Regions from separate parts of the Desulfitobacterium elongatum genome, predicted to be linked through region 2. Evidence: riboswitches for the same ligand, from Rfam matches in the RefSeq annotation. Region 2 holds a riboswitch; each other region holds the start of a gene.

Region 1 (10,755 bases), 1.1 Mb from region 2:
TTCCTCAAACTGCAAGCCTTTTGACTTGACGGCGAACCTTGCTTTTCCTATAGTGAGTCTAAGATAGGAATTCTGGAAAGGATTTCACAGAAAGGATGTATTACTATGGCTCAAAAAACAAATGCGGCCCGGATTCTTGACCAGGCTGGAATTCCTTATAAACTCATTCCCTATGAAGTCGATGAGTCTGATCTTTCTGCAGTCAGCGTTGCGCAGAAAGTCGGTATGCCTCCAGAGCTGATCTATAAGACGCTTGTAGCCCGTGGAGATAAGACCGGAGTTTTGATTGCCTGCATTCCCGCTCATTATGAACTTAATCTGAAGTCCTTAGCACAAGTGAGTGGTAACAAAAAAGTAGAAGTGGTCCATCTCAAGGACGTCCAACCCCTTACCGGTTACATTAGAGGAGGAGTATCTCCTCTTGGAACCAAAAAGAAATATCCAGTCTACTTTCAAGAAGATATTCTAACCCAAGAAAAAATAGCCCTAAGTGCTGGAACACGGGGCCTACAGATCTTTGCCTTATCCCAGGATTTGCTCAGAGTAACTCAGGGAAAACCCGGCCCAATATCTAATCCCTCATAATGTATACCAAAAAAGGAATCCTCAAGGATTCCTTTTTTATGTCTTACCCAGTGTTCACGCTCATTTATTTACTCTCATCTGTTATACCTTGCCATCTATCGGGAGTCGCGATTTATCTTCTAGGTCATAGGCTTCACTATGGCAAAGGCGTTTCAGATCCAGACTTATAACACATCGTCTAATTCTTATCTCACTTAATACATATGATGTGAATCAAGTTGTATATAATATCGATAGACTAGCGTTTATAGACAACTGTTTCAAAGGAGAGAATTTCTATGAGCTTTAAGCTTCCCCATTTTATCCCGCCTGATCTCAATCGCGAACCTTTTGCAAGTGCTCCAAATGCCTTCCTCGCTGAAGTCCTTCAGGATGGAGTCGCCCCTGCGAATTTCCATGCAATGTCGATCTATCCCGAGTATTTTAAGATTAACGACCAATGGATTCTTGCCTCGCAGAGTCGAATGGACTGTGTCCCAGTTCTCCTTCAAGATGGTTCCATCCAAATCATTGAATTTCGCAATCTCAAAATGGGAGATCGTGTTGTTCTTGGACGAACAGAGGATGGGAGCGAAGGAATCTATGTCTATGCTGAAGGCTTTGCCTCGAAGGATGGCAATACCGATGTCTTTGCTTTCCGCTCCGGTCGTTCCCGTGAGACGGCCTATTCAAAAGATTATAATAATCTTTATGACTTATTGCGCCATGAAAAGGAGCAGGGCTATATTGTCTGGGTCTTGGGTCCTGCAGTCGTCTTTGATTACGATTCTCGGGCGGCACTCGCAGCTTTAATCGATAAAGGGTATGTGAATGCGATCCTTGCGGGAAACGCAATGGCTACCCACGACCTTGAGGCGAGCATCCTAGGGACCGCTCTAGGCCAAAATACCTACACCCAGGAATCCCAGCCCAATGGGCATTACAATCATCTCGATATAATTAACCTGGCTCGTAAGGCAGGCTCCTTGGGAAATCTTATAGATTCATCGAACGTTACTGAAGGTGTCGTTTATTCCGCCTTGAAAAGAAAAGTTCCTATAGTCTTAGCTGGCTCCATTCGCGATGATGGCCCACTTCCCCCTGTACTCCCCAATGTCTATGAAGCGCAAGATGAGATGCGAAAACATACTCGGAAAGCAACCACCTTAATTTGTCTGGCTACTCAACTCCATACCATAGCTGCGGGGAATATGACACCTGCATATACTGACAAAGACGGTGACATTCGCCCCGTCTATATCTACTCTATTGATGTCGCAGAATTTGCAGTGAATAAGCTCAGAGACCGTGGGTCTCTCGAAGTGACGACAATAGTTACGAATGTTCAGGATTTTCTTGTGAATTTAAATAATAATCTGAGTTAAGGTATGAAAGTTCTGGGGTCGTGTAGCTTCTTTAGGGTTTTTTAACGGTTCTTCAGCGTATACTCACAAAAAACTCCCTCGAAGAAATCTTCAAGAGAGTTTTTTATTTTTTCCAGTTTTTACTTAATAATGAAAGAGCTCTTCAGAGAAACAATGAGATTAAAGACAATTTTCTCTGGGGTCGTATATTTTGTATCCACATTGAAGTAGCCATGACGGAAGAACTGAAACTTTTCTTGTGGTCTGGCCTCTTTCAGATTCGGTTCGATAAATCCTTGGATGATTTCTAAAGAGTTCGGATTAATATAATCAAGGAACGATTTTCCTTCCTCTTCTTCCTGTTCATCCTGAATTAAAGAATCATAGAGTCGAAATTCAGCGGGTACTGCCTGAGTTGCTTCGACCCAATGAATCGTCCCCTTGACCTTACGGCCCGTGAACCCGGAGCCGCTTTTTGTCTCTGGATCATAGGTACACCGAATCTCTACCACATTCCCTGTTTCGTCTTTAATGACCTCTTCACACTTAATAAAGTAAGCATTCTTTAAGCGTACTTCATTGCCCGGGAAAAGTCTAAAGTATTTTGCAGGAGGATTCTCCATAAAGTCATCCTGCTCGATGTAGATTTCTCTAGAAAACGGAATTTGGCGTATTCCCATTTCTGGATTTTCTGGGTTATTCTCAGCATCTAACATTTCTACTTGCCCTACTGGGTAATTGGTGATCACAACTTTTAAGGGGTGTATCACTCCCATGGTCCGTGGAGCTTTTAGCTTTAAGTCCTCACGGATAAAGTGCTCGAGCATCTTTGCATCGACAACGCTGTCTGCCTTGGCAACCCCAATAGCTTGTGCAAAGTTCCGAATAGACTCCGGAGTATAGCCGCGACGACGCAGACCGGAAATGGTTGGCATGCGAGGGTCATCCCATCCATCCACAACCTTTTCATCGACAAGTTGCTTAAGCTTACGCTTACTCATAACTGTGTTAGTGATATTCAGCCGAGCAAATTCATACTGATGAGAAACATGCTCCATCTCACATTCACGGATAACCCAATCATACAAAGGACGATGATCTTCAAACTCTAGGGTACAGATTGAGTGAGTTATCCCTTCAATGGCATCCTCCAGAGGATGGGCATAGTCGTACATTGGGTAGATACACCACTTGTCCCCTGTATTATGATGAGTCGCATGGGCAATCCGATAAAGGATAGGATCACGCATATTAATATTTGGAGAGGACATATCTATTTTGGCACGGAGCACTTTTTCTCCATCTTTGAATTGTCCTTGACGCATCCGCTCAAAAAGCTCTAAATTCTCCTCAACGCTTCGATCCCGACAAGGGCTTTCCTTACCAGGCTCAGTCAGGGTCCCGCGATTTTTACGAATTTCCTCTGCAGAAAGATCACAAACATAGGCCTTCCCTTTATTAATCAAAAGAAGGGCTCGTTTATACATCTCATCGAAATAATTTGAGGCGAAAAAGAGGTTGTCCCAATCATAGCCTAACCACTTCACATCTTCTTTGATGGACTCTACATACTCCGTATCTTCCTTTACCGGATTCGTGTCATCAAAACGCAAATTTGTTTTTCCCTTGAATTCATCTCCTAAATCGAAATTTAGGCAAATTGATTTTGCGTGCCCGATATGTAAATATCCATTCGGCTCTGGAGGGAAGCGGGTTACGATATGATCAACCTTTCCCGTCTTGAAGTCCTCGAGGATAATATTGCGCAAGAAATTCGATGACTTATTTTCCTTTTCCACTGTTCTCAACCTTTCCTACCGAATTCGCACCCTTTGCTTGTGTATCTTCGATACGGTGTCAATTCATTTCTGATTAAAAAGATTTTATTCTACACCTTAGCTTAATTTCCCTCTTTTTTGGCCATAAGACATTATTCTTCAAAGAGTTTCTCGGAGAATCCAATCGCTGATTAAGTCTTGCCTATTAGTCTTACCAAATTCACTTCTCTTAACGCATCGCTTTTCATCCACTTCATTTAAGATAAGGTAAGAGTCAGGACACTGCTTTAGTTCCTGACTCGTTTGTCTCTCCGCCATTTCAGTTAGAGCTCATAGTCCCCTGCGGCTTCAGGTTGATATAAAATCTTTTCCACTTTTAACTTGACGATACCAGCTGGAACCTTCCAATCAAGTATATCTCCTTCTCGGAACCCAAGGATAGCTGTCCCTACAGGTGCCAATACTGATATTTTGTCTTCAAGCAAATCAGCATCCTCTGGATAGACAAGAGTATACATCGTTTCTTCCCCTGAGTCCAAATCCCTCAAGAGAACCTTCGAATTCATAGTTATGGCATCCGGTGGAATCTCTTCTGAGGATACGATATTCGCTTTTTCCAATTCATGTTCGAGATCTTTTAAATAGTCCTTATTCTTAGCCGATCCGAATTCCCTCTCTTTGTTAATGAGTTTAAGTAGACGTTCACGGTCAGCAGATGTGATGTCAATTATTCTAGCCATTTTGTCCTTATCCTTCCTTTTCTCAATAAACATAGAGCGACTATCGTTCGCTTGATAGCCGCTGTTTTATACCCTATTCGACTCTAAATGTGGGAATATGATGAGTCCATCTAGGTTTTATTATAGATTATTTTCCTAGATATGTAAATCCTTTACTCTCAAGGGTCCTCTCTTTCGAGATGAATTTGTCTAAACAGTAAATCTCTAGGGTAAGACCATATATTTTTGGAAAATCCAGTCTTTTTATCATTATTTTCGAAAAAACGGTATTGACATTTTAATTTACAATATGGTAAAATAATTATTTTGCATTGAATGTCAAAGCATGATATACTTAGATGTAATCAACGAGTCACATAGGAGGTGGGTTTATTGTTTCAAGTTGGCGATAAGGTTCTTTATCCTATGTATGGTGCAGGCGTAATTGAAGCCATCGAAGAAAAGGAAGTCCTAGGAAAAAACCGAATTTACTATTTCCTAAATATCCCTCACATCAGAATGAAAATAATGATCCCTATTGAAAAGGCAAATGATTTAGGCATTCGACAGGTCGTCAAACCCGATGTTCTACAAAATGTACTCGACGACTTGTATAATGGGGAAACCGACCCCTTAAGTGATGATAACCAGAGATATCGTCGAGATATGAATAAAAACAAGATAAAGTCAGGCGATATTTACAAAGGAACTGAGATCATCCGTGATTTAATGCGGAAAAGTAAAATTAAGAAGCTAGGTTCTGAAGATAAAACGATGTTGGAAAACGCCCTCCGAATTTTGACCAGCGAATTTATCCAAGTCAAAGAAGTTCCAAAGGAGCAAGCTATAGATATGTTGGATAAAGTCATCAATATCTAAGTTAGAGACCAACTCAATGTGAATTGATTGGTCTCTTTTTGTGTAACAAAGGGACGGCTCTAGTTCTCTCTTTCTGGAATTCGAAGACTCTTTTTGAAAGTATACATAATTCATAGCCAGCTTCCCAAGAATTCCCTTGAATAAAAGGGTAAGCGAAACTATAATATTAAATAATTAACTAAAAAACTGAATAATTACTGGATGATATCTACGGGAGAGTGGCTTATGGCTCGCCGAAGAAGTTAAACTTTCAGGCACTTGAATTTAAGTAAGACCGTAGATTGACAGAACTCTGGAGAGACCCAAATCGGGCGCCGAAGGGGCAATGTATTTTTTCGTAAATCTCTCAGGCAAAAGGACAGAGTATGAATGTTTATTAAGGGACAGCTTTTAAGCGATCTCTTCTTAGACTTATACTTACACTACAGAGTCAAATCCTTTACGATTTGGCTCTTTTTATAAATAAAAGCAGTCCCTCAAGAGACTGCAACAAAGAAGATTAGAGGAAATAAAGGAGGAGACAAAACGATGGAAGGCTTTCACAATTTTATTCTCTGGTTAAACAATTACCTCTGGGGCCCCCCAATGCTGATTCTACTTTTTGGTACGCACTTATTTTTAACGTTTCGAACACGCTTCATCCAAAAATACATCATCAAGGCAATTAAACTCTCTGTAACCAAGGACACATCTGCTGATGGGGATGTAAGTCAATTCGGTGCCCTTACCACAGCTTTGGCTGCAACCATTGGTACTGGTAATATCGTCGGTGTAGCTACCGCGGTTGCCTTGGGCGGTCCAGGCGCTGTACTATGGTGCTGGCTTACAGGAGTATTTGGTATCGCAACTAAGTACTCTGAGGCCCTACTGTCTGTCAAATATCGAGTCAAAACCTCTGATGGGACAATGCTCGGTGGACCCATGTATGCACTCGAAAACGGGCTGGGTCAGAAATGGCTTGCTGTGTTATTCTGTATCTTCACTTCGATTGCCGCCTTTGGGATTGGTAACATGGTTCAAGCCAATTCGATATCTACTATGGTCTATGATACTTTTACCGTTTCTCCCTATATCAGCGGTCTTATTATGGCAGTCCTCACTGGTGTCGTCATTATTGGTGGAGTTAAGTCCATTGCCAACGTGTGTGAGAAACTCGTTCCGTTCATGGCCATTTTTTATGTCCTTGGTTGTATTGTCATTTTAGCTATGAATTCTGCGTATGTAGCTCCTGCCATTTCTTTAATCTTCAAATCTGCCTTTACCCCTAGTGCAGCTGGTGGCGGCTTCATTGGAGCATCCGTAATGATGGCTGCACGCTACGGTATTGCTCGTGGCCTCTTCTCCAACGAGTCTGGATTAGGATCAGCCCCCATCGTAGCAGCCGCAGCTCAAACGAGAAACCCTGTTCGGCAGGCTCTGGTTTCTTCTACCGGAACCTTCTGGGATACTGTAGTTGTTTGCGCAATGACCGGTATCGTCGTAGTAAGCAGCATCATAAGAAATCCTGCGGCCGCAGAGGGCTTAAAAGGTGCTGCACTGACCAATATGGCCTTTGCTCAAATTCCTGTGGTTGGTCCGATTGTTCTTACTGTAGGGCTTTTAACCTTCGTATTCTCAACCATCCTGGGCTGGTCTTACTATGGTGAGAGAGCGATTGAATACTTATTTGGGAAAATAGCGATTATGCCTTACCGCATCCTCTGGGTCATCGCTGTATTCGTGGGTTCTACAATGAAACTTGCTTTGGTATGGGATATGGCTGATGCCATGAATGCCCTGATGGCGGTTCCAAACCTCGTAGCGCTACTCCTCTTAAGCGGAGTCATTGTATCAGAAACAAAGAAGTATCTCTGGGAAGAGCGTTTGGATGAGGTCTCAGACGAGCCTATTCGCCTCAGCGGAAAATAAAATTTACCATGCAGAATAGGAAGCACGACCTTATGCGGGTCGTGCTTTTATTTTGCCTTTGGCATTTCCTAGAATATCTATGAACATGAGGGTCTAAACGGGTTGAAAAGAGGGAACAGGTCCCTCTTTTCAACTTTTAAGCCCTGATAATCATTCTCTCCGAATAACCCGTCTCACAACAAATGGGGCTAACAATAAATTTTTTCTCAAGTTTTATAGGATCATAGGCCAATTTGGCCTTTCTTAACCCGAGTATTCCCAAATCCTCTTCTCGATTGATATACATGACATTGTGCAAATAATTTTCTGCGAAGGTTTTATTGATAAAGGCGTAGATACCTTTATATTTTGTATTCCCTTTTTCGATATGAATGACCGCCATTTTACTATTTACTATCTCTCCAAAAGTAAAGCCAGCGATTTTCCCATCGACATACACTGCCATACCAATAACTTCGAGGTCCTCAAGGTGGTTTAAGACGTCTCTGATCCCCTCAAGCTCACAAAGGAGCTGCCTACTTTTAACCTTCTGGTTCTCATACCATCGGCTTGCGAAACCCAAGCAATCATCGATAACTACCTGATCGTGAATATCCTTTACTTCGTAGCTATAGCTATTGATGAACTGATTGTAGTGATTTTTCCTTTTATGCAGCTTTTCTCCCGAAAGATGAATCAATCTCTCTGTTTCATAGATATAGTCGAAATTCTTAACATCTTCTAGGAACAAGATATTTGATCCATAAATCTCTGTCAACTGTTTCATAAAGGGTTCTTCAATATCCCTAAATAGAGCTTTGAATCCTGGATCTTCTTGTTTGATTTTGATCAGTTCTTCGATTATGCCGGACAATTTTTCCTCAGAAAAACCAATAGGCTGCATAAAGAACGATCCAATCTTTTCTTCAGTCTTTTTTAGAACGAGCGAATCGTCAATCACCGCATATTCTACATTACAATACTTTTTCCATAAGTAGAGTGTCAAAAAGGAATACTCATACGTTTTAAATGTATAATTTTTAAGGTACTTCTGGAATAAGGCTCTATCTTCAAGGCCTAACGCTTTAAATTTAATCATCTTTACCACCCATATTAACTCTTATCTATTCCATTTCAAAAATGGGATTAACCCAACAAAAGGTAATCTCTCACGTAGATTACCTTTTTATCTAAGTGTGTATCTATCACCTACCGTCTAGGGAGAATTTCCACCCAATAATTATCCGGGTCATTAATAAAGTATATTCCCATCTCCTTATTTTCGAAGCATATACATCCCATTTGTTTATGGTGTTCATAGGCCGCTTCGAAGTCATCAACGGTCAAAGCAATGTGGAATTCATTCTCTCCCAGATTATAAGCCTCTGCCCTATCTCTCAACCAGGTTAGCTCTAGCGTATGACTGGAAGAGCCATCCCCAAGATAGACAAGGATAAATTCTCCATCTTCTTGTTCAAGCCGTCTAACTTCTACAAGTCCTAACGCTTCTTTATAGAAGTTAAGACTCTTTTTAAGGTCAAGGACATTAATATTATTGTGGTCAAACTTAAATCTCATATACTATCGTCCTTTCTTAATTTACGCACTCAACGATATTTCTTTTACTCTTATTGTAGTAAAATTCTAAGAAGAAGACAAATAATAACGATTAATTATTGTATAATCCATTACGAGGTGATTTAGATGGAAAATTCAAACCTTAATTTTCAGTATATCTATCATAGCGGCTTTAGCGTCGAGACAGAGCAGAATTTATTCATATTCGACTACTATCAAGGCTCGGTTGATCTCAAGGATAAAAATATTTATGTCTTTTCCTCACATGTCCATTCAGACCATTATAACCCCCATTTCTTTGAATGGCAGAAAGAGCGACCCAATATCCAGTACATATTAAGTAGCGATATTGAGGGAGACCCTAGTATCCCTCAAAAGAAGGACAATATCACCTTCATATCTCCCTATGAGGAGATCAGCGTCAATGACATAACCATCAAAGCTTACAATTCTACGGATGAAGGTGTTTCGTTTCTAGTTCAGTCTGACAGAACTCATATTTTCCACGCTGGAGATCTGAATTGGTGGTACTGGAGCGGTGACCCTCAGGCGGAAATCGAGAAAGCTGAGAGAATGTTCAAAGACGAAATACTAAAGATCAAAGGTGAAGACATCGATATCGCCTTCTTCCCCGTTGATCCGAGATTGGAACAGTATGACTCAATAGGAGCAGAATACTTTATTCGAGAAATCAAACCACGAGTTCTTGTACCAATGCACTTTGGAGATGATTTTATTACACCGAGAAAATTTGCGGATAAAATGAAAGATTGCCCCACTCAAATCATTGAAATTACCCACAGAGGCCAAAAGTTCTCACTCTAATAAGGGATACTTAAATGTAGCTTAGTTACGCCTCCAGTTTAACTTTATACCCCATGGTAGATAAGTTCGGTGGAATTTGAGTCGTTGTATAATTCATACTTATAGGTGTCCCAGTGCCAGTTAGTATCGAATATGTCTTCAGCAGTGGTACCTGCTTCTAATTGAGTATGCCCCGCACTTTTGATGCAGGGCATACTCGTTTAGTGTTACTTATGATAAGGCTCACTCTTACTGATTTTCATCGCTCGGTAAATCTGCTCCAGGAGCATAAGCCGAATGAGGGGATGGGGAAAGGTTAACTGGGAGAAGGACCAGCGGTAATCGGCCCTTTGTCTAACCGTTTCTGATACTCCGAGCGAACCTCCGATAATGAATACGATACTGCTTTGACCGTTGACTGCAAGCTGATCTATATACTCAGAAAGGCCTATAGAAGAAAACTCTTTACCCTTGAGATCCAGTAAAATGACATAATCCTGAGACCCAATACCTTTTAGGATTCGTTCTCCTTCTTTCTGTTTAACGCGTTCTTCGTCGGCTAGTGAAAGCCGTTCTGGACAGGGTTCATCAGCTATCTCCATCATATCAAGACGGATGTAAGCACTTAACCTTTTTGTGTATTCCTTAATTCCATCCAGCAAAAACTTTTCACGAATTCTCCCAACTGCAATCACTTTTACTTGAAGCATTACACTACCTCATCACTCTAAATATATATAATTAGGCTTATGCCCGAAAGACACTGCCTTTCGGGTTGTTAGCTTTACTAAGGGAAAGCCCTAGTTGAATGTATTCGCTTAATCAGGTAATGGCTACAACAAGGGAGGATCATGAGATAGCCTCATACCCTCCCTTATCCTACTCACTCTATTAACTTCGAAATGTATTCAACCTGTATAATACCCATCGATACAGCGCCCATGGCGCTATGGCTTGATTTAAGTGATTACTGAGGCTTTAACTCTACCAAAGTAAGCTTAACATCTTTCGTCTCTCCATTCCGATAGTAGGAGACGGTAATGCTATCCCCCGATTTAAACTTAAACAATTCATGAGTCAGCTCTAAGGAACTCTTAACCGTTACTCCATTAATTTTCACCAATACGTCTCCGGCTCGAATTCCAGCCTTGTCGGCAGGGCCTCCTGCAGAGACTTGGGATA
Region 2 (10,755 bases):
ACTCCCTGTCCTTTGTCCGGTGGATCACCAAGGAAAATTCACAGCAGAAGCTGGAGTGTATGCAGGGCTTAAGGTGGATAAAGCTAATCCACTCATTATCGAGGATTTGAAGAAAATTAACGCCCTTGTTCATTCAGAGAAGATCAAGCATAGCTATGCTCACTGCTGGCGTTGTAAGAATCCGATTATTTATCGAGCCACTGAACAATGGTTCGCTTCAATCGATGGCTTCCGCAAAGAGGCACTTTCTGAGATTGAAAAGGTCGAATGGATTCCTGCCTGGGGAAAAGACCGGATTCATAACATGATTGCTGATCGGGGAGACTGGTGTATCTCGCGGCAACGGACCTGGGGTGTTCCGATTCCAATTTTTTACTGTGAGGATTGCGGAAAAGAGATTATCACTGATGAGACGATTACCAAAGTACAGGAAATCTTCCGTAAAGAGGGTTCCGATGCTTGGTTCGCTCATCCAGCGGAAGAACTCGTGCCAGAAGGGTTGACGTGTGCCTGTGGTGGGAAGAAATTCCGTAAAGAATCGGATATCATGGATGTATGGTTCGATTCCGGAACGAGCCACACGGGTGTTTTAAAGGAACGCCCTGAGCTAACCTGGCCTGCAGATCTTTATCTTGAAGGATCAGATCAACACAGGGGATGGTTTAACTCCTCCCTCTCTACCTCTGTTGCTGCTTATGGAAAAGCACCCTATCGTGTTGTGCTTACGCATGGCTTCCTCGTTGATGAGCAAGGTAGAAAGCAGTCTAAGTCCTTAGGGAATGGTGTAGATCCCTTACAGGTTATCAAGGAAATGGGTGCTGATATCTTAAGGCTTTGGGTTTGCTCGGCAGACTATAAAAATGACGTGGCCGCTTCCCCTCGAATCATGAAGCAGATGTCTGAAGCCTATCGGAAAATCCGCAATACCCTACGGTTCCTTCTCAGTAACTTGAATGATTTTGATCCGGAAAAGGATCGAGTCGCCTATCAAGAACTACCGGAAATCGATCGCTGGGCCCTTCTCCAGCTGAATAAAGTGATTGACCGTGTTCTTCAAGGGTATGATAAGTATGAATTCCACTGGGTTTACCATACCGTTCATAATTTCTGTGCGGTAGAACTCAGTGCTATCTATCTCGATATCGTCAAAGATCGACTTTATGTCGAAGGGAAGAATTCCACGCTCCGCCGTGCCTCTCAGACCGTGCTTTATGAGCTTCTTAATGCTGTAGTACGTCTAGTGGCACCGGTCTTGACCTTTACAGCGGATGAAATTTGGCCTTATATTCCTGGTGTAAAGGAAGGATCCAATATCCAAATCGAGGAGATGCCAAAAGTTAATCCTGAATGGATGGATGAAGCACTCGCTGAGAAATGGAATACCCTTCTTGCTGTAAGGTCAGAAGTAACAAAAGCACTGGAAAAAGCGCGCCAAGACAAGCTCATTAATCATCCCCTGACGGCTCAAGTTGATCTCTACCCCACTGCTGAGCTGAGTGACTTCCTGAAAGGGATTCCTAATTTGGCGGAAATCTTCATTGTCTCTGCAGTTCAATTGCACGAGGCAAGTGAAGAAAAGCCAGAAGGAGCAACACTTGCTGAGACACTTGAAGGACTAAGTATCACTGTAAACTCGGCAGCTGGAGAGAAATGTGAACGCTGCTGGATGTATCATACCGAAGTAGGGAATAATTCGGAGCATCCAAGCTTATGTCCACGTTGTGCCTCTGTTGTAGGCTCTATTGCAGAATAAACTAAAGGACTTGGGAGAATTTCTCTTCCAAGTCCTTTAGTGCAAAAAAATATAGACAAGGGTGTAAGAAATGAGTACTATAAAAATAGTATGTTAATTTAGAATAGTGTGATACAGAGTGCGACCCTAAAAAAGAGTTGCTGAGGTAGGAGATGAAGGTGCATGAAGCTCACGGAAAATCTTGCTCATCGTATTGTGGATTTAATTTATTCGGAAAGCGGCTTTCACGGCATTGTTTGTGATCCCAGTGGGAAGATCATTGCGGATTCAGCAAAAAAACGGATAGGAATGGTTCATAATGGGGCACTTCGCATCATGACGACTCCGATCCACGAAATCGCAGTGACCAAAGAGGATGAGGAAAATTCTCAAGGGCAGCGTGAAGGGTTTAACATTGCTATTCGACTGGAGGGACAGAAGGTAGGCACCTTTGGAATTGCAGGGCCCTTGAAGATTGTCACACCTGTCGCCAAGGTAGCTGCGGGAATGATCGCTTCCACGATGCGTGACGAAGAATTGAAAGGAACGCTTAGGGAGCAGGTTGAACGTTTAGGACAAGCACTAGAACAGGCCGCCGGTGCCATTCAAGAAATGGCAGCCTCCTCAGAGGAGGTTGCAAGCGTCAGCCAAACCGTAGCCTCTGTGGCACAGGACGCTCAACAACAAGTAAAAGCCACAGGGAATGCCTTAGAATTTATTCGACGCGTTTCCAAACAAACCAATCTCTTGGGATTGAATGCGGCGATTGAGGCAGCCCGAGCTGGAGAGCAAGGAAAAGGATTCTCTGTTGTGGCGGGAGAGGTTCGAAAACTTGCTGACGAGAGTAATCGTTCGGCTAATGAGATTAATGAATTGCTTATACAGTTTCAAGGAACGATGGAGCAGATTACTGAAGGAGTATTTCAGAATAATATCATTACACAGGAACAAGCCCGGGCTACACAGGAGATTACCCGAATGGTCGAAGAGGTTCAACAGGTTGGAAATGAACTGAATGCCCTTGCTCAAAAGCTTTAGCTCGTAGGATGCAGGAGTCTTAGTGGCAGTTAGTCTCGAAAAGAAACTGAAAAATCTTTTTTTACCTAGTAGACGAATAAGCCCCTTGGCGACTATAATAGAGTGGCAAAGGAAAAGTGAATATGTTCCGGATGATTTCAGTAGGAGAGACTCGGCAAAGCCGGGCGCCGTAGGAGAAACTTCCTGATGATCGCTCATTCAGGAGGGGAAGCTCTCAGGCAAAAGTACTGCTGGAAGACGGGACTCTGGAGAGTTTCTCGTAAGGAGAACACCAAAGGGGAGCCGAAAGGCGAATCTCTCAGGTTAAAGGACAGAGTTGCGCGATGCGCGATTTTCTGTCTTTTTTTATTTAACAATTCTTATCATGATTTTCTAAATTTCGTGCATACTCAAACTTTAAGGAGGTGTCTGAAAGTGACAGAACTCAAAAGAACCCCCCTTTATGAAGAACATCAAAAAGCAGGAGCCAAACTTATTGATTTCGGGGGCTGGGAAATGCCGGTCCAATACGCAGGTGTCATCGAAGAACATAATACAGTAAGGACCAAAGCTGGACTTTTCGATGTATCCCACATGGGAGAGGTGGACGTCAAAGGAAAGGACGCCCTTGCATTTGTTCAGTACATAATCACAAATGACGTAACGCGTATCCAGGATGGCCAAATTCTCTATTCTCCGATGTGTTATTCCAATGGGGGAATCGTTGATGACCTACTAGTTTATCGTTATGATGGGGAACATTTTTACATCGTAGTTAATGCCTCCAATGCCGATAAGGACTTCGCTTGGATGCAGGAGAAGGCAGAGGGATTTAATATTCAATTGGAAAACCGTTCAAATCAAGTTGCCCAATTGGCTTTGCAGGGACCCCTCGCAGAGAAAATTCTCCAAAGACTCACTTCTGTAAATTTGGCAGAAATCAAATATTACTGGTTTAAACACGGTGTAGTGGATGGAATCTCTTGTCTTATTTCTCGGACCGGTTATACCGGAGAGGACGGGTTTGAGGTTTATCTTGCTCCCGAAAAAGCGTCCCAGCTCTGGAGAAAAATTCTTGAAGAAGGTTCAGCCGAAGGAATACAGCCGATTGGACTTGGTGCACGGGATACCCTTCGTTTCGAAGCTCGGTTACCCCTTTACGGCAACGAACTTGGCCCAGATATTTCTCCTTTGGAAGCAGGGCTTGGTTTTTTTGTAAAGCTTGAGAAAGAAAGCTTTGTCGGGAAAGACGCGCTACTTGAACAAAAGGAAAAAGGGGTTCCCCGTAAACTTGTCGGGCTGGAAATGATTGAGCGCGGGATTGCTCGTTCCCATTATCCGCTTCAAAAAGCTGGAGAAGAGGTAGGCTTTGTAACCTCAGGTTCCTTCTCCCCAACCTTGGATAAAAATATTGCGCTTGGACTCATTCGTGCAGACTTAGCGCAGCAGGGAGAAACTTTGGAGGTTATCATTCGGGGTAAGGCGGTCAAGGCACAGATAATTCCGTCGTTGTTCTATAAGAGACAGAAAGCGTGATTCTCCAGGATTTCGTTTTCCACCGTTCGCTCCGTAAGCTACGCGGAGCAAACTAATCGCTCAAGTTCTCCGCTCCGACGGGTTCCCGGCCAAATCGGCGTCCATGCCTCGTGGCCGGTTGGAAACGTCGTGTTTCCAACCCGTCTCCGCTGCATACTTTTCGCGAAGTTTGCTTTCCTGCTCGCTTAGAAGCCGCTCTCTTTTGTAAAACGAAATCCTTGGGTATTATTTTAAGGATTTAGGCTTTTATAGACTAAGTTTTTAACGAGAATCAAAATTAAGCTAAGTATCAAGTATCAATAATAAGTTTAGGAGGATGAATTTATGAATCCAGTAGAATTAAAGTACAGCAAATCCCACGAGTGGGCGAAAGTTGAAGGGAATATCGTAACTCTCGGAATCACAGAGCATGCTCAAGAAAGTCTAGGGGATGTTGTTTTCGTAGAACTGCCAGAAAACGGAACGACTGTAGTCGCAGGAAGATCCTATGGGACTGTAGAGTCTGTCAAAGCAGTTTCTGATATTATTTCTGCGGTCAGTGGAAAAGTAGTTGAATATAATCAAGATGCTCTGGATGCGCCGGATCTCTTGAATAGCGCCCCTTATAGTGATGGATGGTTGATTAAGGTAGAAGCCGATGATCTTAAAGACTTAGATGAGTTGCTGACAGCCGCTGAATATGAGGCGTTTCTAGCGGAGGAGGGCCATTAAGATGAATTATGTGCCGAACACGGCGAACCAGCAGGAAAAAATCCTTGCCCGGATCGGAGTAAAATCGATGGAAGAGCTTTTTGCGGATATCCCGGAAAGCGTTCGGCGCCAGGCTCAGTTAAGCATCCGAGGTGGAATGTCTGAATTTGAACTCGTGAAGCATGTAAAAGGGCTTGCCAGTAAAAATACAACGATCGATGACTATGCTTCCTATCTCGGAGCAGGTGCTTATGAACATTATATTCCAAGCTTTGTCGATCAACTTTTGCTTCGTTCCGAATTTTATACAGCCTATACACCCTATCAACCCGAGATTAGCCAGGGAACACTTCAGGCGATCTATGAGTATCAAACTCTCGTCTGTGAATTAACCGGAATGGACGCAGGGAATGCCTCGATGTATGATGGAGCTTCCGCTTTAGCTGAGGCTGCCTTGATGAGTTGCGACGCGACTCGTCGGAGTAAAGTCCTAGTTCCCCAGACGATTCATCCAGAGTATCGGGAGGTTCTAAGAACCTATCTACCGCCGCGCGGAGTGGAGATTGTCGAGATTCCTTTCGAGAACGGTGTTGTCGATCTTGAAGCTCTCGAAAAGGTCCTGACAGAGGAGGTTGCAGGAGTTCTAATCCAAAGCCCGAACTTCTTCGGCTCAGTCGAGAAGGCAGAGAGCATTGGACAGCTCGCTCATGGCAAAGGGGCTCTTCTCGTGATGTCCGTGAACCCCGTTTCCCTTGGACTTCTTAAGTCTCCTGGAGAGTTAGGTGCGGATATCGTCGTGGGCGAGGGGCAACCCTTCGGAAACCCGCTTAACTACGGAGGAGCCTATCTTGGATTTTTAGCCTGCCGTGATAAATACGTTCGTCGCATGCCTGGACGTATCGTGGGTGCCACCAAAGACAAGAACGGGAAAAAGGGTTATGTCTTAACCCTCCAAGCTCGAGAACAGCATATCCGTCGTGAGAAAGCGACCTCAAATATCTGCTCTAATGAAGCGTTATGTGCGTTAGCTTTTACCATCCATTTGGCTGGGTTAGGGAAGAAAGGCTTGAAGGAAATGGCGAATCTTAATCTCCAGAAGGCACACTATGCAGCTCAAGAGATTGCAAAACTCCCAGGGATGAGCGTCGCCTTTTCCTCTCCATACTTCCATGAGTTTGTTATAGAGACAGAGGTTAGCCCTTCTAAAATCAATGAAGAACTCCTTAAACATAAGATTATTGGTGGTCTCGATTTATCCCGTTTCTACCCTGAACTTGACCATCATCTCCTATTCTGTGTAACAGAGACAAAGAGCAAGGAAGAGATTGATAGGCTCGTGGCCAGAATGGGGGAAGTAAAATGAAAGCTTTAGAACCACTTATTTTCGATCAAAGTGGGGAGGGTAGAACAGGGGTAAGTCTTCCGAAATGTGATGTCCCGGAAATCCCACTCGATAGCTTACTTCCCTCTGAAGTTCTGAGGGAAAAAGCACCCGATTTACCTGAGGTCGCTGAGGGGGATGTCGTTCGCCACTTTACCCGACTTTCAACCTTCAACCATGGAGTAGATACCGGCTTTTACCCGCTTGGTTCCTGTACGATGAAGTACAATCCGAAGGTTAACGAAATGCTTTGCCGTCTTCCTGGGTTTACCCAGCTTCACCCTTATCAGCCGGAAGAGTTAACCCAAGGGTCACTTCAACTGATGTTCGAACTTCAGGAGGATTTGGGAGAAATTACCGGGATGGATGCGTTCACGATGCAGCCTGCAGCAGGTGCCCATGGTGAAATGACGGGGATTCTCATCATCAAGGCGTATCATGAACATCGCCAAGATAGCAAACGGACTAAGGTTATTGTTCCGGATTCTGCTCATGGAACGAATCCAGCGACTGCAGCAATGGCGGGCTTCGAGATTGTGCAAGTCCCTTCGAATGAACGGGGTGGGGTGGATTTAGAGGCTTTACGGCAAGTAGCAAATGAAGAAGTCGCAGCCTTAATGCTTACCAATCCGAATACCCTCGGTTTGTTTGATGAGAATATCCTCGAGATTGCTAAGATTATTCATGATGTCGGAGGACTGCTCTATTATGATGGAGCGAATGCGAATGCCATCATGGGAATTGCTCGTCCAGGAGACATGGGCTTTGATGTCGTGCATATAAACCTTCATAAGACGTTCTCCACTCCACATGGTGGGGGAGGTCCGGGTGCAGGACCTGTCGGGGTCAAGGAATTCCTTGCGCCATATTTACCTAAACCTGTAGTCATTCGTACTCCAGAGGAGAAATATTACTTGGATTATGACCGTCCACTTTCCATTGGCCGTGTACGTGCTTTCTATGCTAATTTCTCCGTGCTTGTCAGAGCGTATGCTTATATTCGGGCCTTAGGCGGGGAAGGGCTCACGAATGCTTCAAAAAATGCCGTACTCAATGCTAACTTCCTTATGAGTATCTTGAAAGAACATTATCACCTGCCCCTAGATCGGGTTTGCATGCATGAATTTATCATCACTCCGAAGAACTTGAAATCTTATGGCGTGCATACCTTGGATATTGCAAAAAGGCTCTTAGATTACGGATATCATCCTCCGACGATTTACTTCCCGCTCATCGTAGAGGAAGCGATGATGATCGAACCCACTGAGACTGAGAGCATGGAAACTCTAGAAGAGTTTGCTAACGTATTAATTCGGATTGCCGATGAAGTGAAGAACGATGCAGAACTCGTTAAAAATGCTCCTTACAATACTTTGGTCACCCGCTTGGATGAGACAGGAGCTGCCCGGAAGCCAGATCTTCGCTGGCGAAAAAGTAATTAGTTTATTTTTATTATGGCATAATGCCACTTAAATTCCTTTATATTCCCTTTCCGCTTCGTGCGGGGAGGGATTTTCTTTAAGAAATAATGGCGGCCTAAAAATTGAGAAATAGTGAAAAGTAATTCTGTTCATAGGTCATGTGTTATTATATTTTGGGGAATCTTAAAGTTAAAAGTTTTTAGAAAAATGGATTTTGGCGAAAATAGGAGTATAATGTATTAGTAACATTTACCGAGTCAGAAAAATACTAAACCAGGAGGTTATTATAGTGGAAGCATTTAAAGTACCTGTCGGAATATCCAATCGTCATCTTCATCTATCCCAAGAACATATCGAAATCTTATTTGGTGCAGGTCATCAACTCACTCGTACAAAAGATTTAAGTCAACCAGGACAATTTGCTACTGAGGAGACTGTAACCATAGTCGGTCCAAAGGGATCAATGCCTAACGTTCGGGTACTTGGCCCAGCCCGCAAAGCGACTCAAATCGAGCTCGCAGCCACTGATACCTTTAAGTTAGGGGTAAAGCCGCCTGTACATGATTCTGGAGACCTTGATGGAACACCTGGCGTAGAAATCGTAGGTCCAGCAGGTAAAGTCCAACTTGGACAGGGAGTAATCATTGCTGCTCGCCATATTCATATGACTCCAGAAGATGCACAAAAGCATAACCTTAAAGATGGAGATCATGTTAAAGTTTCAGTTCCAGGACCTCGTGCGGGGATCTTTGAACGTGTCTTGATTCGTGTCAGTCCGAACTATGCTTTGGACATGCATGTAGATACCGATGAAGGAAATGCTTTTGGACTGAAAAACGGGGATCAAGTAGACGTTATTCTCGACTAAAAGAAAATTCCTTGTAGCATTAGAAAGCCACGAAGTACAGATCAACGTACTTCGTGGCTTTTGATGTTTATCTTTTGAAGAACATGACACAGGTAAAAATGCTCTGGAGGATGGAGCACAGTTTCTGAACCTATTGCTCAAAGCTTCAAATTGGACTACCATTGGTATAAGCGATTTTTAAAACATCGAATAAGGAGAGAGAGCAGTGAGTGGAAAATTCAAACTCGTAACGGCTATGCTTACCTTTGGCAGCATCGGGGTTTTTGTGAAGGAAATTAATCTCTCTTCGAGCGAAATTGCGTTTCTAAGAGGAGTCATCGGCAGCTTATTCTTATTTTGTGCTAGTTTCTTCGTCCGACAGAAGCCATCCCTTCAATCCATCAAAGAGAATGGCCTACTTCTCGGTTTCTCAGGCGCAGCGATTGGCCTGAATTGGATATTTTTGTTCGAGTCATATAAATTCACGACGATTTCAAATGCAACCTTAAGTTATTATTTTGCTCCAATATTCGTAATGATCTTAGCCCCTTTTGTCCTTAAGGAAAAACTTACCCGTCTCAAGGTAGGATCTATCATTACTGCTATGATCGGACTATTTCTAATCGTGAATATTGGGGATAATACTGCGGCGGGTTCCTATAATCACCCGGTCGGTATACTCTTTGGCCTTTCAGCGGCGGCTCTCTATGCCAGCGTCATTTTAATGAATAAATTTATTAAGAATCTGTCCGGTTATGAGACGACCTTAGTTCAATTAATAGTCGCAGCTTTGGTCCTCTTACCCTATATTTTAACGAAAAAGCATATGAGCTTTTCCGACCTGAATTCAAGCTCCATCCTTTTAATCCTTATTCTCGGTATAGTCCATACTGGAATTGCTTACTTCTTATATTTTACAGCGGTCAAGGAACTTAAGGGACAGACAATCGCTGTCTTAAGCTACATCGACCCGATTTCGGCAGTGATCATCGCTGCGATATCCTTAGGAGAGAGCATGAGTTTTATTCAGATGATCGGAGGAGTTTTGATACTTAGTTCGACCTTTTTGAGTGAAAGACTTGAGTCGAGACATATTAAGGAACCCATCGCCTGGGGAGGCCCAATCGTTATGAATACCAAGCAAGAGCTGGATCGAGCTTTTAAGGATCTCGAAGAAGATACATTCGTCAAATAAAAAGGGTGAATTGGATCAGACTGCTGACACAGTGCTTTTGTCAGCAGTCTTTCTATACTTCGGGTACAGTTAACAGAAGTAAGGGCTGGTAGTATAATGGGAATATAATCGATCGGATGAGCAAAATAGAAGTAAGCGTGAAGAAAGTCGTAGTGTGTGACGACGGACGCTGCATAATCGGGTACAATATATTATGTCTAGAGAAAGTTATGAAAGTGGCTTTGTCATAAGGGGGATTACGATGTCCAGAGGAGAACAAATTAAGATTATTGTGGTGGGAGGAGGGGCAGCGGGTTTATTTGCTGCTGTGATTGCCGGTCGCCAAGGGGCTCAGGTCACCATTTTAGAGAGAAACCAGCGTGTGGGTAAGAAGATCTTAGCCACGGGTAATGGTCGCTGCAATTTAACCAATACGGATATGCATATCTCCCATTTTCATGGTGTGAATCCTAAGTTTGCATATAGTGCCCTTAATGCTTTTGATAATTTCCAGGCCATTGAGTATTTTGAACAATTGGGTATTACCCACAAGGTTGAGGAGGAAGGAAAGGTCTTTCCCTTCTCTAATCAGGCTTCAAGTGTCTTAGATGTGCTACGCTATGAATTGGAGCGGCTAGGAATAGAGACTATCATTGAGGCAGAAGTGAAGGAGATTCGAAAACTCGCCAAGGGTTTTGAGGTTTTTACGAAGGATGGTGCCAAATACTTTGCGCATCGTGTGATTCTCGCCACGGGAGGAAAGGCAGCCCCTAACTTAGGGTCAAATGGCAGTGGCTATGCCTTAGCCGAACAACTTGGCCATCATCTCATTGAGCCCTTTCCCTCTCTCGTACAGCTTAAGCTCGCCGAGCCTTTTCTTAAGCAGATCAAAGGGATCAAATTTGAGGGGGATGCGGAGATCATAGTTAAAGGCAAAACCCTGGCTAAGGCTCAAGG
Region 3 (10,755 bases), 1.9 Mb from region 2:
TTAAATCGAAATGGGTATCTTTAGTAACGGCTTTAGTCTCCACGCTTGCCTCTTATTGTTTATTCGCGCTTGTTCTGAAAGTGATCTTACCGGGACAGTTCCTTGAAGATCTTATTTCAACCTTAATTAGGAGGTGAGAGAATGGATGTATTACAGCAATTACTGATGGGGTTTACAACAGCTGCAACACCTATTAATCTTCTTTATGCCTTGTTCGGTGCATTTATTGGAACGATTGTTGGGGTGTTACCAGGAATCGGGCCTTTGGGCTCGATGGCTATTCTCTTGTCTTTCACCATGAATATGGATGCAACGACCGCCATGATATTCTTTGCGGGAATTTACTATGGATCTATGTACGGAGGATCTACGACTTCAATTCTCCTCAATATACCTGGGGAAGCCGCTTCTGTCGTTACCTGTATGGATGGATATGAAATGGCTAAGAAAGGACGAGCTGGAGGGGCATTAACGATTGCTGCGATAGGTTCTTTCATTGCAGGTACAATTAGTATCATTGGTCTTATGTTTGCAGCTACTGCATTAGCAGACACAGCCCTTAAGTTCGGTCCTCCTGAATTTTTTGCGATTGGGGTCGTTGGGCTGCTTGTCCTTGTCCGTTTAAGCGGAGGTTCTCTCCGTAAGAATATGTTGATGATGCTTTTCGGTTTAGCAGTGTCTACTATCGGAACGGACAAATTGATAGGTGTATCTCGCTTTACCTTTGGAATTACGGAACTGGGGCAAGGCGTGGAATTTCTCCCTGTGGCCATGGGACTTTTTGGTATCGCCGAAGTCATGCTTTCGGTTTCAGAGAAAGAAGGATATGGCCAATTAATTAAAATTAAAATGCGTGATTTACTTCCTACGAAGAAAGAGCTAAAGCATTCTGCTGGTCCGATTTTTCGGGGGTCTATTCTTGGCTTCTTTATAGGGCTTTTGCCTGGCCCTTCACCTGTTATTTCCACTTTCGTTTCCTATATGACCGAGAAGAAATTGTCCAAGCATCCGGAAGAGTTTGGTAAGGGTGCGATTGAAGGGGTAGCTGGACCGGAAGCAGCCAATAATGCGGCTGTCGGCGGTGCCTATGTCCCTTTGATGGCTTTGGGTGTTCCGTTTACCCCAGCGATGGCAGTAGTGGTGGGAGCAATGATGCTGCATGGAATTACCCCTGGCCCCACTTTGATCGCAGAACGCCCTGACCTGTTTTGGGGGGTTATCGCGAGTATGTATATCGGTAATATCATGCTCCTTATTCTAAACCTCCCGCTTGTTCAAATATTTGTCAACGTCATGAAGGTTCCAAAGCCACTGTTATTTCCACTTATCGTTCTTTTTTGTCTCGTGGGTGTTTATAGCGTCAATTCCAGCTTTCTTGATCTCGCAGTTCTTGCCATCTTCGGAATTCTGGGCTATTTCCTTCGTGGGAGAGGCTATGAACCGGCACCTTTAGTCTTAGCCTTAGTTATTGGACCGATGATGGAAATTGCTTTCAGACAAGCGTTAATGACCTCCCAAGGAGATTTATCTATACTTTTTATGCGCCCAATCTCTGGGACGTTGTATATATTGACAGTCCTTATCTTGGTTGTTCCTGCAATTTATAAATATATTCGAAAGAAAGGAACAGGAACATATGTAAGTAAAGGCGCTTAAAGTTTTTTTGCAAAAGCATCAATGGATATGATTACATCATATATAAATCCTTAAAATATCGAAAAGCCGGGGGCCTTCCGATAGAAGTTCTCCGACTTTCCGATATTTTCTTTTTTTTGATTCAATTCTTGATCTATTGAGATGCTATTTCTGTTCTTTAAGTATTTCCTTATTAAAAACCCAGGAGTGATTTTTCATGTCTCTACCTCTAATCACAACCTGATTGCCCTTCACCTCGACATATAATCCATTGACCTGAGGCTCGCGAGTTCTCCCCCCTTTTCCATCGGTAACAATAGTATAGTGCACAGCACCAGTGTGGACAGTAGTAAAGGGTTGGTTGTCAGTATTGATACTTGTTTCATCAAGTGGGCGATGGGTGTGTGAGGTAAACAGAATAACTTCCGGATAATGAGATAGTATATCCCGAAGCTCTTTACCTTGTCTAATTCAAATGGGGATTAAGAAGGTCTTGAAACGCTTGAGCTCCGAGCCGAGAAACAAAATCGTGAAATTCCTCCTGATGTCGTTTATTGCTTTTATAGAATTCGATAAACTCAACCAAAACCTCTGGAACTTGAGCAGCGGGAACCGCTCCTTCAAGAGGTATTGCAAACCCAGCATCAATCCCTAATTGCCCTCCTATAGAGAGTTCAAATTTCTCGACAGTTTCCCCATTCCATTTTCCGAGCATCCCTCTTAAACCAATATCCGCAATGTGTAATTGAGCACAGGAATTCTGACAACCATTGACATGAATACGCAAGGGGGTATCCAACTCAAACTTTTCATCGAGATATTGAGCAATTTTCAAGGCAAAATTCTTAGTCTCGACTGGCGCTAAATTGCAAAATTCCTTACCCGTGCAAGACATCGTGTACCCTATAAAGGATTTTGGGTACGGAGTGAATTTCACGATGATCGGTTCAGCGAGGAGGGCCTCAATAGTCTCAGTGGGTATATTAGCCAGCACCAGATTCTTCGAATTACACGTTCGAAGAGAGCCATCTCCGTATATATCTGCGCACTGTGTAATTTCAAGCAGATCCTCTGCAGATAATCGTCCGACAGGAACGGATAACCCCACATAATTGAGTCCTGGTTGCTTTTGAGGATGAACGCCATAAAAATATCCTGCATTCCACCCACGGGTTAAGTCTATCCCTTCACTTTCAAGAGGACCAGTCAGTTTTAGGAGCTCGGTTTCAAACTTCTCTCTTCCCCAATCCGCCAGGAGAAACTTTAATCGCGCTTGTCGTCGATTACTCCGATAGCCGTAATCCCTAAAGAGGGTTGCCACTGCAATGGAGACCTTTAATACGTCCTGGGGATGAATAAAGAAATTCAGCCTTTGGCCAAGCTGAGGTTTAGATGAGAGCCCGCCACCAACATAGACATGAAATCCATAAACTTCTTTCTCGCCCTCTCTCTTAACTGCCGGTGTAAATGCTATATCATTGATTTGTGCATGTCCCGTATTATCGACATTGGCTGAAATCGAAATCTTAAACTTTCGTGGAAGATTCGAGAACTCTCTGTTCTCCTGGAAATATTCAAAGACTTGCTGAACAATCTCTCGAGTATCCATTGTTTCATCAGGGTCAATTCCTGCGAGAGGATTTCCTATAACGGTTCGCGGACAGTCGCCACAGGACTCAATAGTATGCAGGTTGACTTGTCTAAGAGTATCCATTATTTCAGGAAGGGTTTCTATCGTAATCCAACGAAATTGGATGGCCTGACGCGTGGTCAAGTCAATGATTCCCCGTCCATATTTTTTTGAGATATCAGCTAACACACGAGCTTGCTGAGAATTCATGACCCCACCAGGAATCTTTACCCGCAATAGAAAATATCCTTCAGTTCGCGGTCTCTGGACATAGACCCCCGCCCACTTTAAGAGATCACGTTCTTTAGGTGTGATGGATTCAAAACCCGATTCTTTGTATTCTGAAAGCTTTTCAAGTATATCCAAGCCATCTTGCTTCAGTTTCAATTTTTCAAAGTCATTCAGCTCATCATAATCTTTTTCCCAAACTTTGCCCATATTCAACTCCCCTTATTCATAGCGAATTACTAGGATAGTAAATCATATTTTGAAGAATACTATGAAACAGGGAATTTGTCTAGCTCTAATGTAAATATTTAAACGAAAAAAGCTAGACTCGGATTCGAATAAGGAAATCATGTAATTATTCACCATAACTTAAGGGTAAGAAGCTATTCAAGTTGCTCCTTACCCTTTTCGACTGATCACTACGCATTCAAGAAAAAACATATAAGTCAATCCCTTTATTACTCTTTTGGCTTTTTGATAACCGTTAGAAGCATCTTAAACCTTTTACGGGCTTCTAGGCTATGTGGAATATCCGAGGGCATAATGACTGTTTCCCCTTCTTTAACCGTTAGAACTTTATCTCCGATGGTGATTTCCGCTTCCCCATCGAGAACCTGAACCAAAGCATCTCCTGAAGTCGTATGTGTACTTATTCCTTCCCCTTCATCCAGGGAGAATAAAGTAATGTTTACTGCAGGGATTTGAGCAATTGTCATGCTGATAACTTGACCTTGTTTGTATTCGATAAGTTCTTTAAGATTGAGAGCTTGTGAGAATTCAATATTTTTCATGATATTAACCATTTAAAGTCCCCCTTTAAATTATCTTTTAGCTTATGACTTATTCTAACCCTTTTAGCATTTAAAATAATGTGATTGGAATCACTTTAAAATGAAAATATTTCCTCCTCACTCTTACCCTCCATATAATTCTTTACCCCGCATCACTCGACTCAGACTTGATCCTAGTGATACGGGGTAGTTTTCGTGTAAATCTTAGTTTGATAAACTTGTAATGGGAGCGGGAATCCTCCCTCCACGCCTTATAAACTGACGAGAAGAGAAAGGGTTAATCTTAATGACGGGTGCTCCACCAAGTAGCCCTCCAAATTCAACTCGATCTCCAGCCTTTTTCCCTATCGCCGGAATCACTCGAACTGCAGTCGTTTTTTTGTTGATCATTCCAATGGCTGCCTCATCAGCAATAATGCCCGCAATCGTCTCTGCCTCAACATCCCCTGGGATTGCAATCATGTCTAGTCCAACGGAACAAACACAGGTCATTGCCTCAAGCTTCTCTATGCTTAACGCTCCTGTTTCTACGGCATAGGACATCCCCGCATCTTCAGAAACCGGGATGAAAGCCCCGCTCAAACCTCCCACATGAGAGGAAGCCATGGCTCCACCTTTTTTTACCGCATCATTTAATAATGCTAAAGCAGCAGTAGTTCCATGAGCACCACAGCGTTCCAAGCCCATATTCTCTAAGATTTCGGCAACGCTATCCCCTATAGCCGGCGTTGGAGCCAACGAAAGATCAACGATTCCAAATGGAACTTTTAATTCTTTGGAAGCCTCGCGCCCAATCAACTCACCCATTCGTGTAATTTTAAAGGCTGTGCGCTTGATCAAATTGGCCAGTTCCCCTAAATCCGCATCCGGGTGTTTTTTTACAGTATGTGCTACAACACCAGGACCACTTACTCCTACGTTGATAACAACTTCCGGTTCTCCCACACCGTGGAAAGCCCCCGCCATGAAGGGGTTATCCTCTGGAGCATTGCAAAAGACCACTAGCTTAGCTGCAGCAATCCCGTCCTGATCCGCAGTGCGGTGCGCGCATTCGAGAACGACTTGTCCCATCTTTAAGACGGCATCCATATTTATTCCAGCCTTCGTCGATCCGATATTCACTGAAGAACACACGTATTCGGTCTCCGCAAGGGCCTGGGGAATCGCTTCAATCAAGGCTTCATCTCCGCGGGTTAAACCCTTTTGGACCAGCGCCGAAAATCCTCCTAAGAAGTTAATACCCACTGTTTTCGCAGCCCGATCCAAAGTTCTCGCCAAGCGAACCATATCCTCTGGATGAAAATTAGATCCCAGCAGGGCCACTGGAGTGACTGACACTCGCTTGTTGACAATTGGAATCCCGTAGCGTGCAGCCAAGCTTTCACCAACACTCACCAAATTTTCTGCTTGGCGAGTAATTTTATCGTAAACCTTCTGCTCCACGCGCTTTATGTCATCCCCAGCACAATCCAATAAACTGATACCCATGGTTATCGTACGAATATCTAGATTCTCATTTTCAACCATTTCAAGGGTCTGTAAAATTTCATGAGGTGCCAAGTGCATTTTCATGATAAGCCTCCCTATACTCTGTGCATGAACGAAAAAATATCCTCATGCTGTACATTAACTTTCAAGCCCCGCTCCGTTCCTTCGCGCTTCAATTTCTCGGTAATCTCAGCTAAGGCTACAGAGGATTGACTGACATCCACGATCATAATCATGGTAAAAAAACCTTGCAAGATGGTCTGACTAAGGTCCAATACGTTAATTGAATTCTCAGCTAAACGCCCTGTTAACCAAGCAATAATTCCGATTTGGTCTTTTCCCAAGATTGTAATAATGACCCGATTTGATTTTTCATGTGTTGTTTCCAATGGCATTTTTCTTACCTCTTTTCCATCTTCTTTTTGCAGTCTCTTCCTTATCATTCCCATTCATCCCACTAAAAAAGAGCCAAATCAGATTTTGATTTGACTCTGGAGAGTACTTTAAAGAATATTTTTAAAAAGGAAATAAGACAATTCCATGAATTATCCTCATCAAAAATATATCCTCTGTCCTTTTGCCTGAGAGATTTAACAGCTATAGCTGTTTTGCACCTTCGGCGTCCTTTCGGAACTCTCCAGAGTCCTGTCCGTTTCCAGTTCCACTTCATTTAAAGTACCTGAGAGTATAACTCCGTCGGTGGGCGTAACCGCCACTCTCCTGAAAACATCATCCAGCCCTATTTAATATTAAAACGTATTATAAACACAGTTACAAAGAATTGCAACCCCAACTTCTCATGAGGGGATCTACTAAAGCTGCAAGTTGAAAAAGACTCAATTGAAAAAGTCCAGCCTTCAGCTTATGATTATTCAATAGCAAGGACATTAGGTACGAGGAGGAGTTTCGATGAATATAAGAAAAGCAATCCTTGACGACTACGCTGGAATAATTGAACTATACTCAGAACTTGATGGATTGCATCGTTCGAATCACACAGAACTCTTTATACAGCCCGAGGGACCTTCTCGGTCGAAAGAATATATTACCGATTTAGTTCATGGTAATGATAAGGCTCTTTTTGTTGCCGAAGAGGATTCCCAGATTATTGGTCTAGCAGAGTGCCTCATCATGAGGTCACCAAACTTCCCTGTCATAAAAAAAAGAGAATGGGTTCAGCTCGATAGTATTGCAGTAAGGCATGATTACCAGCACCGAAATATTGGCTCTTCCCTTTTAGACGTCGTCATTCAATGGGCTCAAAGCATGAACATCGATCGGATTGAAGTAAAAGTGTATTCCTTTAATACGAATGCACTTGAGTTTTATAATAAAAATGACTTCAAAGATTTGGCCAGAATAATGTATCTGAATCTGGAATAAGAAATGTACATATATACTTCTAGAAGCAACTGCAAGAATGAGACTTTTTCTATGACCTTTATATGCCACTCGTTGTACATCTATAGAATAGAATTATAAATAGATCACATAGATTAAAGCAGCTAGCACAATCCGATAAAGCGCAAACGGCACAAGCTTGATTCGGTTAATAAGATTTAGAAACAAACGAATAAAAAGTAATGCGAATACAAAGGCACTGATAAAACCAACGATGAAAAAGGGTAAGACATCAAGCGTAAAGTATTGCCAATTTTTCAAGAGAGATAAACCACTTGCTCCTAACATTATCGGAACAGCCATGATAAAGGTGAAATCGGAGGCAGCGCGGTGACTCATACCTAGAATGACTCCTCCCGAAATGGAAGAACCCGAACGCGAAAATCCCGGCCATAAACCTAAACATTGAAAAAGTCCAATCCCGAGTGCTTGTTTATACGTTATTTGGTCTACTTTCTCTACTTTAGGTTCTTTTGGTCGGACCCAATCTGCGACTATCATAAGAATGGCCCCGATGACCAGTCCTATGATAACCGTTTCCACTGAGAATAAGTGCTCATCGATAAAATCCTCGAAGGCAACCCCAAGTACCCCGGCTGGGATCAAGCCTACAATAACTTTCTTGAGGCTTAACCTATCCCTTTGTTTCGAATTCAGGGTCTGTTCTCTGTGTAGTCCTAAGAGATTCATAAAACGCTCTCTAAACAAGATAACTACTGCTAAAATCGAACCCAACTGAATAACAACTTTGAAGGTATTGGCCACTGGCGCGGTAAATATTACTTTCGAATGAAGCCATAAGTCATCGACAAGAATCATATGACCCGTTGAAGAAACGGGTGCATACTCCGTTAAACCTTCGACTATTCCTAAGATCAATGCTACGAATAATTCCCACATGTTCATTATTTATTGTTCCCTCCGTATTAAGTCTTCACGGACTACTTTAAATGCAAAGCTGTTAAATGTCTACCTTAGCTCAAGCTCAAACCCTTAATGAGTACGAACTTGTTGTATTTGTCCCTTCCCCTATAATGATAGTATCAGTTAACGTTAACTGAGTATTGAATTGGAGATGATAAGAGCTATGAAAGTAATCGCTGTTAACGGGAGTCCTAGAAAAAAATGGAATACCGCTACATTATTGCAAAAAGCGCTTGACGGAGCAGCATCTATAGGCGCTCAAACTGAACTAATCCATTTGTATGACTTGAATTTCAAAGGTTGTACCAGCTGCTTTGCCTGTAAAAGGAAGGATTCCAAGCATATTGGTCACTGTGCTATGAAGGATGACCTAACTAATGTCTTGGGAAAAATTCTAGAATGTGATGTCCTCCTTTTGGGTTCACCCATCTACTTCGGAAATATCACCGGAGAAATGCGTTCCTTCTTAGAACGTTTGCTCTTCTCCAACCTTTCCTATAACGAGGGGCATCGTTCAGTTTTTGAAGGAAAGATAGCTTCAGGTTTCATTTATACGATGAATGTCCCGGAGGAAATTCTGAAGCAAGTAGGCTACGAAGCAGTATTTCGCTCTATCGCAAATAGCCTGCGAATCTTGAACGGCACTTCAGAGTATATCCTCTCCACTGATACCTACCAGTTTGAGGATTACTCCAGATATGAAGCCTCCAGGTTTGACGAAAAACACAAATCTCAAGTGAAAGCAGAGCAATTCCCCCTCGATTGTCAGAAAGCCTTTGACATGAGCGTTAGACTAGCAAGCATCTAAGCAATAATATTCATCAGATCCTGCAATCCTCAAGCTTGCAGGATTTAATTTATTACGTGTAGAGCGTAGCGAGGATTCGCATCCTCAGGCCAAATTTTCAAGTTAAATGGGTCCCCAGAAGATATCTTCTGGGGACCCATTTTTGTGGAGCCCTACCATTGTCGACCTGGGTCGTTTGCCATACTATTTACTGTACCTTGAGGATAAAGAACGAGATAATGATCCATCATGGGATCAGGATTACTATTAGTCGGTTGTGGAAATACCAGCTCGATTTTAAATTCTTGTCCTGCAGTATACCCAATGATTTCTTCCCCATTAACTTTTACATCATAAGCAGGAGTTCCATATACTTCTTTAGTCATAGTGAGGGAGAGTAACTGCAATTGTTTATCGTAGGACCGTACCTCAAAAATTTGCATACCTTTATTAAAGCCAAATACGCTAACATGACTTAAATATGTCGCATAATTCCCTTTAGCAGCAGGAACCCAATCGACTTTATCCGGTTCGCCCCATTTTTTCTTTACATCTTCCAAGACACTTGTCTTTGCAGGAAAGTCGCAATTGATGACTTTCCCTTGCTCAGCTAGCTTCTTCATGTTCAATAACAATCCTTGAGAAGGATTAGTAGCCTGAGTTGAAGATGACGGAGTTGTTTGGGGTGATGGACTCGGTTGAGTCGATTGATTTGATGAAGGCGTCTGAGTAGCCGAATCAGTTTGTGAGGGGGGATTCTGAGACTGAGAATTTGATGGAGAACATCCGACGAGAAGAGTTAGAACGAATGCAGTAATCATCCATTTTAAGGCCATCTTATGAGCTGCTTGTGTAATCATGATAGTCTTCCTCCCTAATACCTCTGTAACGTTTACGTAATTACAGGCTGTTGGTTGCTGGTTGCTGGTATTTTCTCCGAATATCCTGCAAAAATTTAGAGAGATTGCTCTTTTTATCTATTAAGACGCTATTGAAAGCCCTGTTCTGACAAATCGAGAATAGTTTTAAAACTTCTCGTAACTCGTTAGCCTACGAAAAACTGAACTCCTGAATCGATGAAATAAATCGCTATCCCGATCAAGAACAATCCACAAGCCCAAAGAATAGTTCGGTAAATAACGGGGGTAAATAAGTGCCGACCGGTCGCGACTGCACCTGAAACTAGGCTATACCAGATTAAGTCCGAAGAAATGTGCCCAAGATAAAAACTTGTTGATCCTAAAATCCCGTTCTTCCCTGCGAGAACGAGAGAGGTTGTACCCACTGTAGCCCACCAGAGAGACCAGTATGGATTTGAGGCAGAGATTGTCGCTCCTAGGAGAACGGGATTCATCTTTTTCGCAGGTTGCGTCGAGGTTAGGGATAAGTCTAAATCTTTATGATGCGCTTCTCGGAACATTCCATAGGCCATCCAGATGAGAAAAGCACCACCCACTAACCCAATCAGGCCTTTAACACTCTGTTGATTTAAGATTGTTCCAAAGCCTAATAAGAGTAAACTGACTAAGAGGAGTTCTAAGAGCGCGTGTCCTAGGACGATAAGCGGTCCTGCCACGAATCCACGACGTAGACTTTCATTAATCGTTACAGTTAACAACGGGCCAGGCATAATTGCTCCAGAAAACCCCATAATTAAACTCGCTAGAAAAATTGAAACCAACTCCATCGTGTTCACCCAGCCCTACGCTAATATTATTAACTCTGGATAAATTCTTCAAAGTTCGTCCGAAACCCTCTTAAGCCTCTTCAATTCTCCTAATATCTCATGATACTCCTTGTCTAAAGCTTTTAGATCGTCTCTTTTCGAGGGCATAGAAATTCTTCCCACGACCTCCGATAACCGATGTTGC

Evidence for each region. Region 2 has a riboswitch for glycine ahead of gcvT (glycine cleavage system aminomethyltransferase GcvT). Riboswitches for the same ligand answer to the same signal wherever they lie in the genome.
Region 1: another riboswitch for glycine. It lies ahead of ACZ42W_RS00285 (alanine/glycine:cation symporter family protein); the one in region 2 lies ahead of gcvT (glycine cleavage system aminomethyltransferase GcvT).
Region 3: another riboswitch for glycine. It lies ahead of ACZ42W_RS19165 (ACT domain-containing protein); the one in region 2 lies ahead of gcvT (glycine cleavage system aminomethyltransferase GcvT).

Annotation. Positions count from the first base shown of each region.
Region 1 is NZ_AP038772.1:45,382-56,136, reverse strand. It holds gene ybaK (Cys-tRNA(Pro) deacylase) at 106-585, shown strand; gene ACZ42W_RS00305 (putative NPN-dependent ornithine cyclodeaminase) at 864-1,949, shown strand; gene ACZ42W_RS00300 (glutamine--tRNA ligase/YqeY domain fusion protein) at 2,069-3,727, opposite strand; gene rnk (nucleoside diphosphate kinase regulator) at 4,030-4,446, opposite strand; gene ACZ42W_RS00290 (CarD family transcriptional regulator) at 4,819-5,304, shown strand; glycine riboswitch at 5,587-5,676, shown strand; gene ACZ42W_RS00285 (alanine/glycine:cation symporter family protein) at 5,833-7,212, shown strand; gene ACZ42W_RS00280 (DUF2156 domain-containing protein) at 7,349-8,290, opposite strand; gene ACZ42W_RS00275 (VOC family protein) at 8,401-8,769, opposite strand; gene ACZ42W_RS00270 (MBL fold metallo-hydrolase) at 8,896-9,594, shown strand; gene rlmH (23S rRNA (pseudouridine(1915)-N(3))-methyltransferase RlmH) at 9,801-10,283, opposite strand; gene ACZ42W_RS00260 (S1C family serine protease) at 10,541-10,755, opposite strand, start outside.
Region 2 is NZ_AP038772.1:1,188,107-1,198,861, forward strand. It holds gene ileS (isoleucine--tRNA ligase) at 1-1,753, shown strand, start outside; partial or broken gene ACZ42W_RS05505 (sugar diacid recognition domain-containing protein) at 1,916-2,257, shown strand; gene ACZ42W_RS05510 (methyl-accepting chemotaxis protein) at 2,345-2,770, shown strand; glycine riboswitch at 2,902-3,010, shown strand; glycine riboswitch at 3,013-3,087, shown strand; gene gcvT (glycine cleavage system aminomethyltransferase GcvT) at 3,185-4,285, shown strand; gene gcvH (glycine cleavage system protein GcvH) at 4,610-4,996, shown strand; gene gcvPA (aminomethyl-transferring glycine dehydrogenase subunit GcvPA) at 4,998-6,338, shown strand; gene gcvPB (aminomethyl-transferring glycine dehydrogenase subunit GcvPB) at 6,335-7,798, shown strand; gene pduL (phosphate propanoyltransferase) at 8,067-8,645, shown strand; gene ACZ42W_RS05540 (DMT family transporter) at 8,851-9,819, shown strand; gene ACZ42W_RS05545 (BaiN/RdsA family NAD(P)/FAD-dependent oxidoreductase) at 10,061-10,755, shown strand, end outside.
Region 3 is NZ_AP038772.1:4,048,921-4,059,675, forward strand. It holds gene ACZ42W_RS19140 (tripartite tricarboxylate transporter TctB family protein) at 1-137, shown strand, start outside; gene ACZ42W_RS19145 (tripartite tricarboxylate transporter permease) at 142-1,656, shown strand; gene ACZ42W_RS19150 (nitrite/sulfite reductase) at 2,102-3,703, opposite strand; gene ACZ42W_RS19155 (cupin domain-containing protein) at 3,952-4,296, opposite strand; gene ACZ42W_RS19160 (DUF711 family protein) at 4,489-5,856, opposite strand; gene ACZ42W_RS19165 (ACT domain-containing protein) at 5,868-6,167, opposite strand; glycine riboswitch at 6,332-6,423, opposite strand; glycine riboswitch at 6,430-6,505, opposite strand; gene ACZ42W_RS19170 (N-acetyltransferase family protein) at 6,682-7,155, shown strand; gene ACZ42W_RS19175 (undecaprenyl-diphosphate phosphatase) at 7,249-8,079, opposite strand; gene ACZ42W_RS19180 (flavodoxin family protein) at 8,261-8,905, shown strand; gene ACZ42W_RS19185 (YjgB family protein) at 9,058-9,744, opposite strand; gene ACZ42W_RS19190 (LysE family transporter) at 9,930-10,571, opposite strand; gene abc-f (ribosomal protection-like ABC-F family protein) at 10,620-10,755, opposite strand, start outside.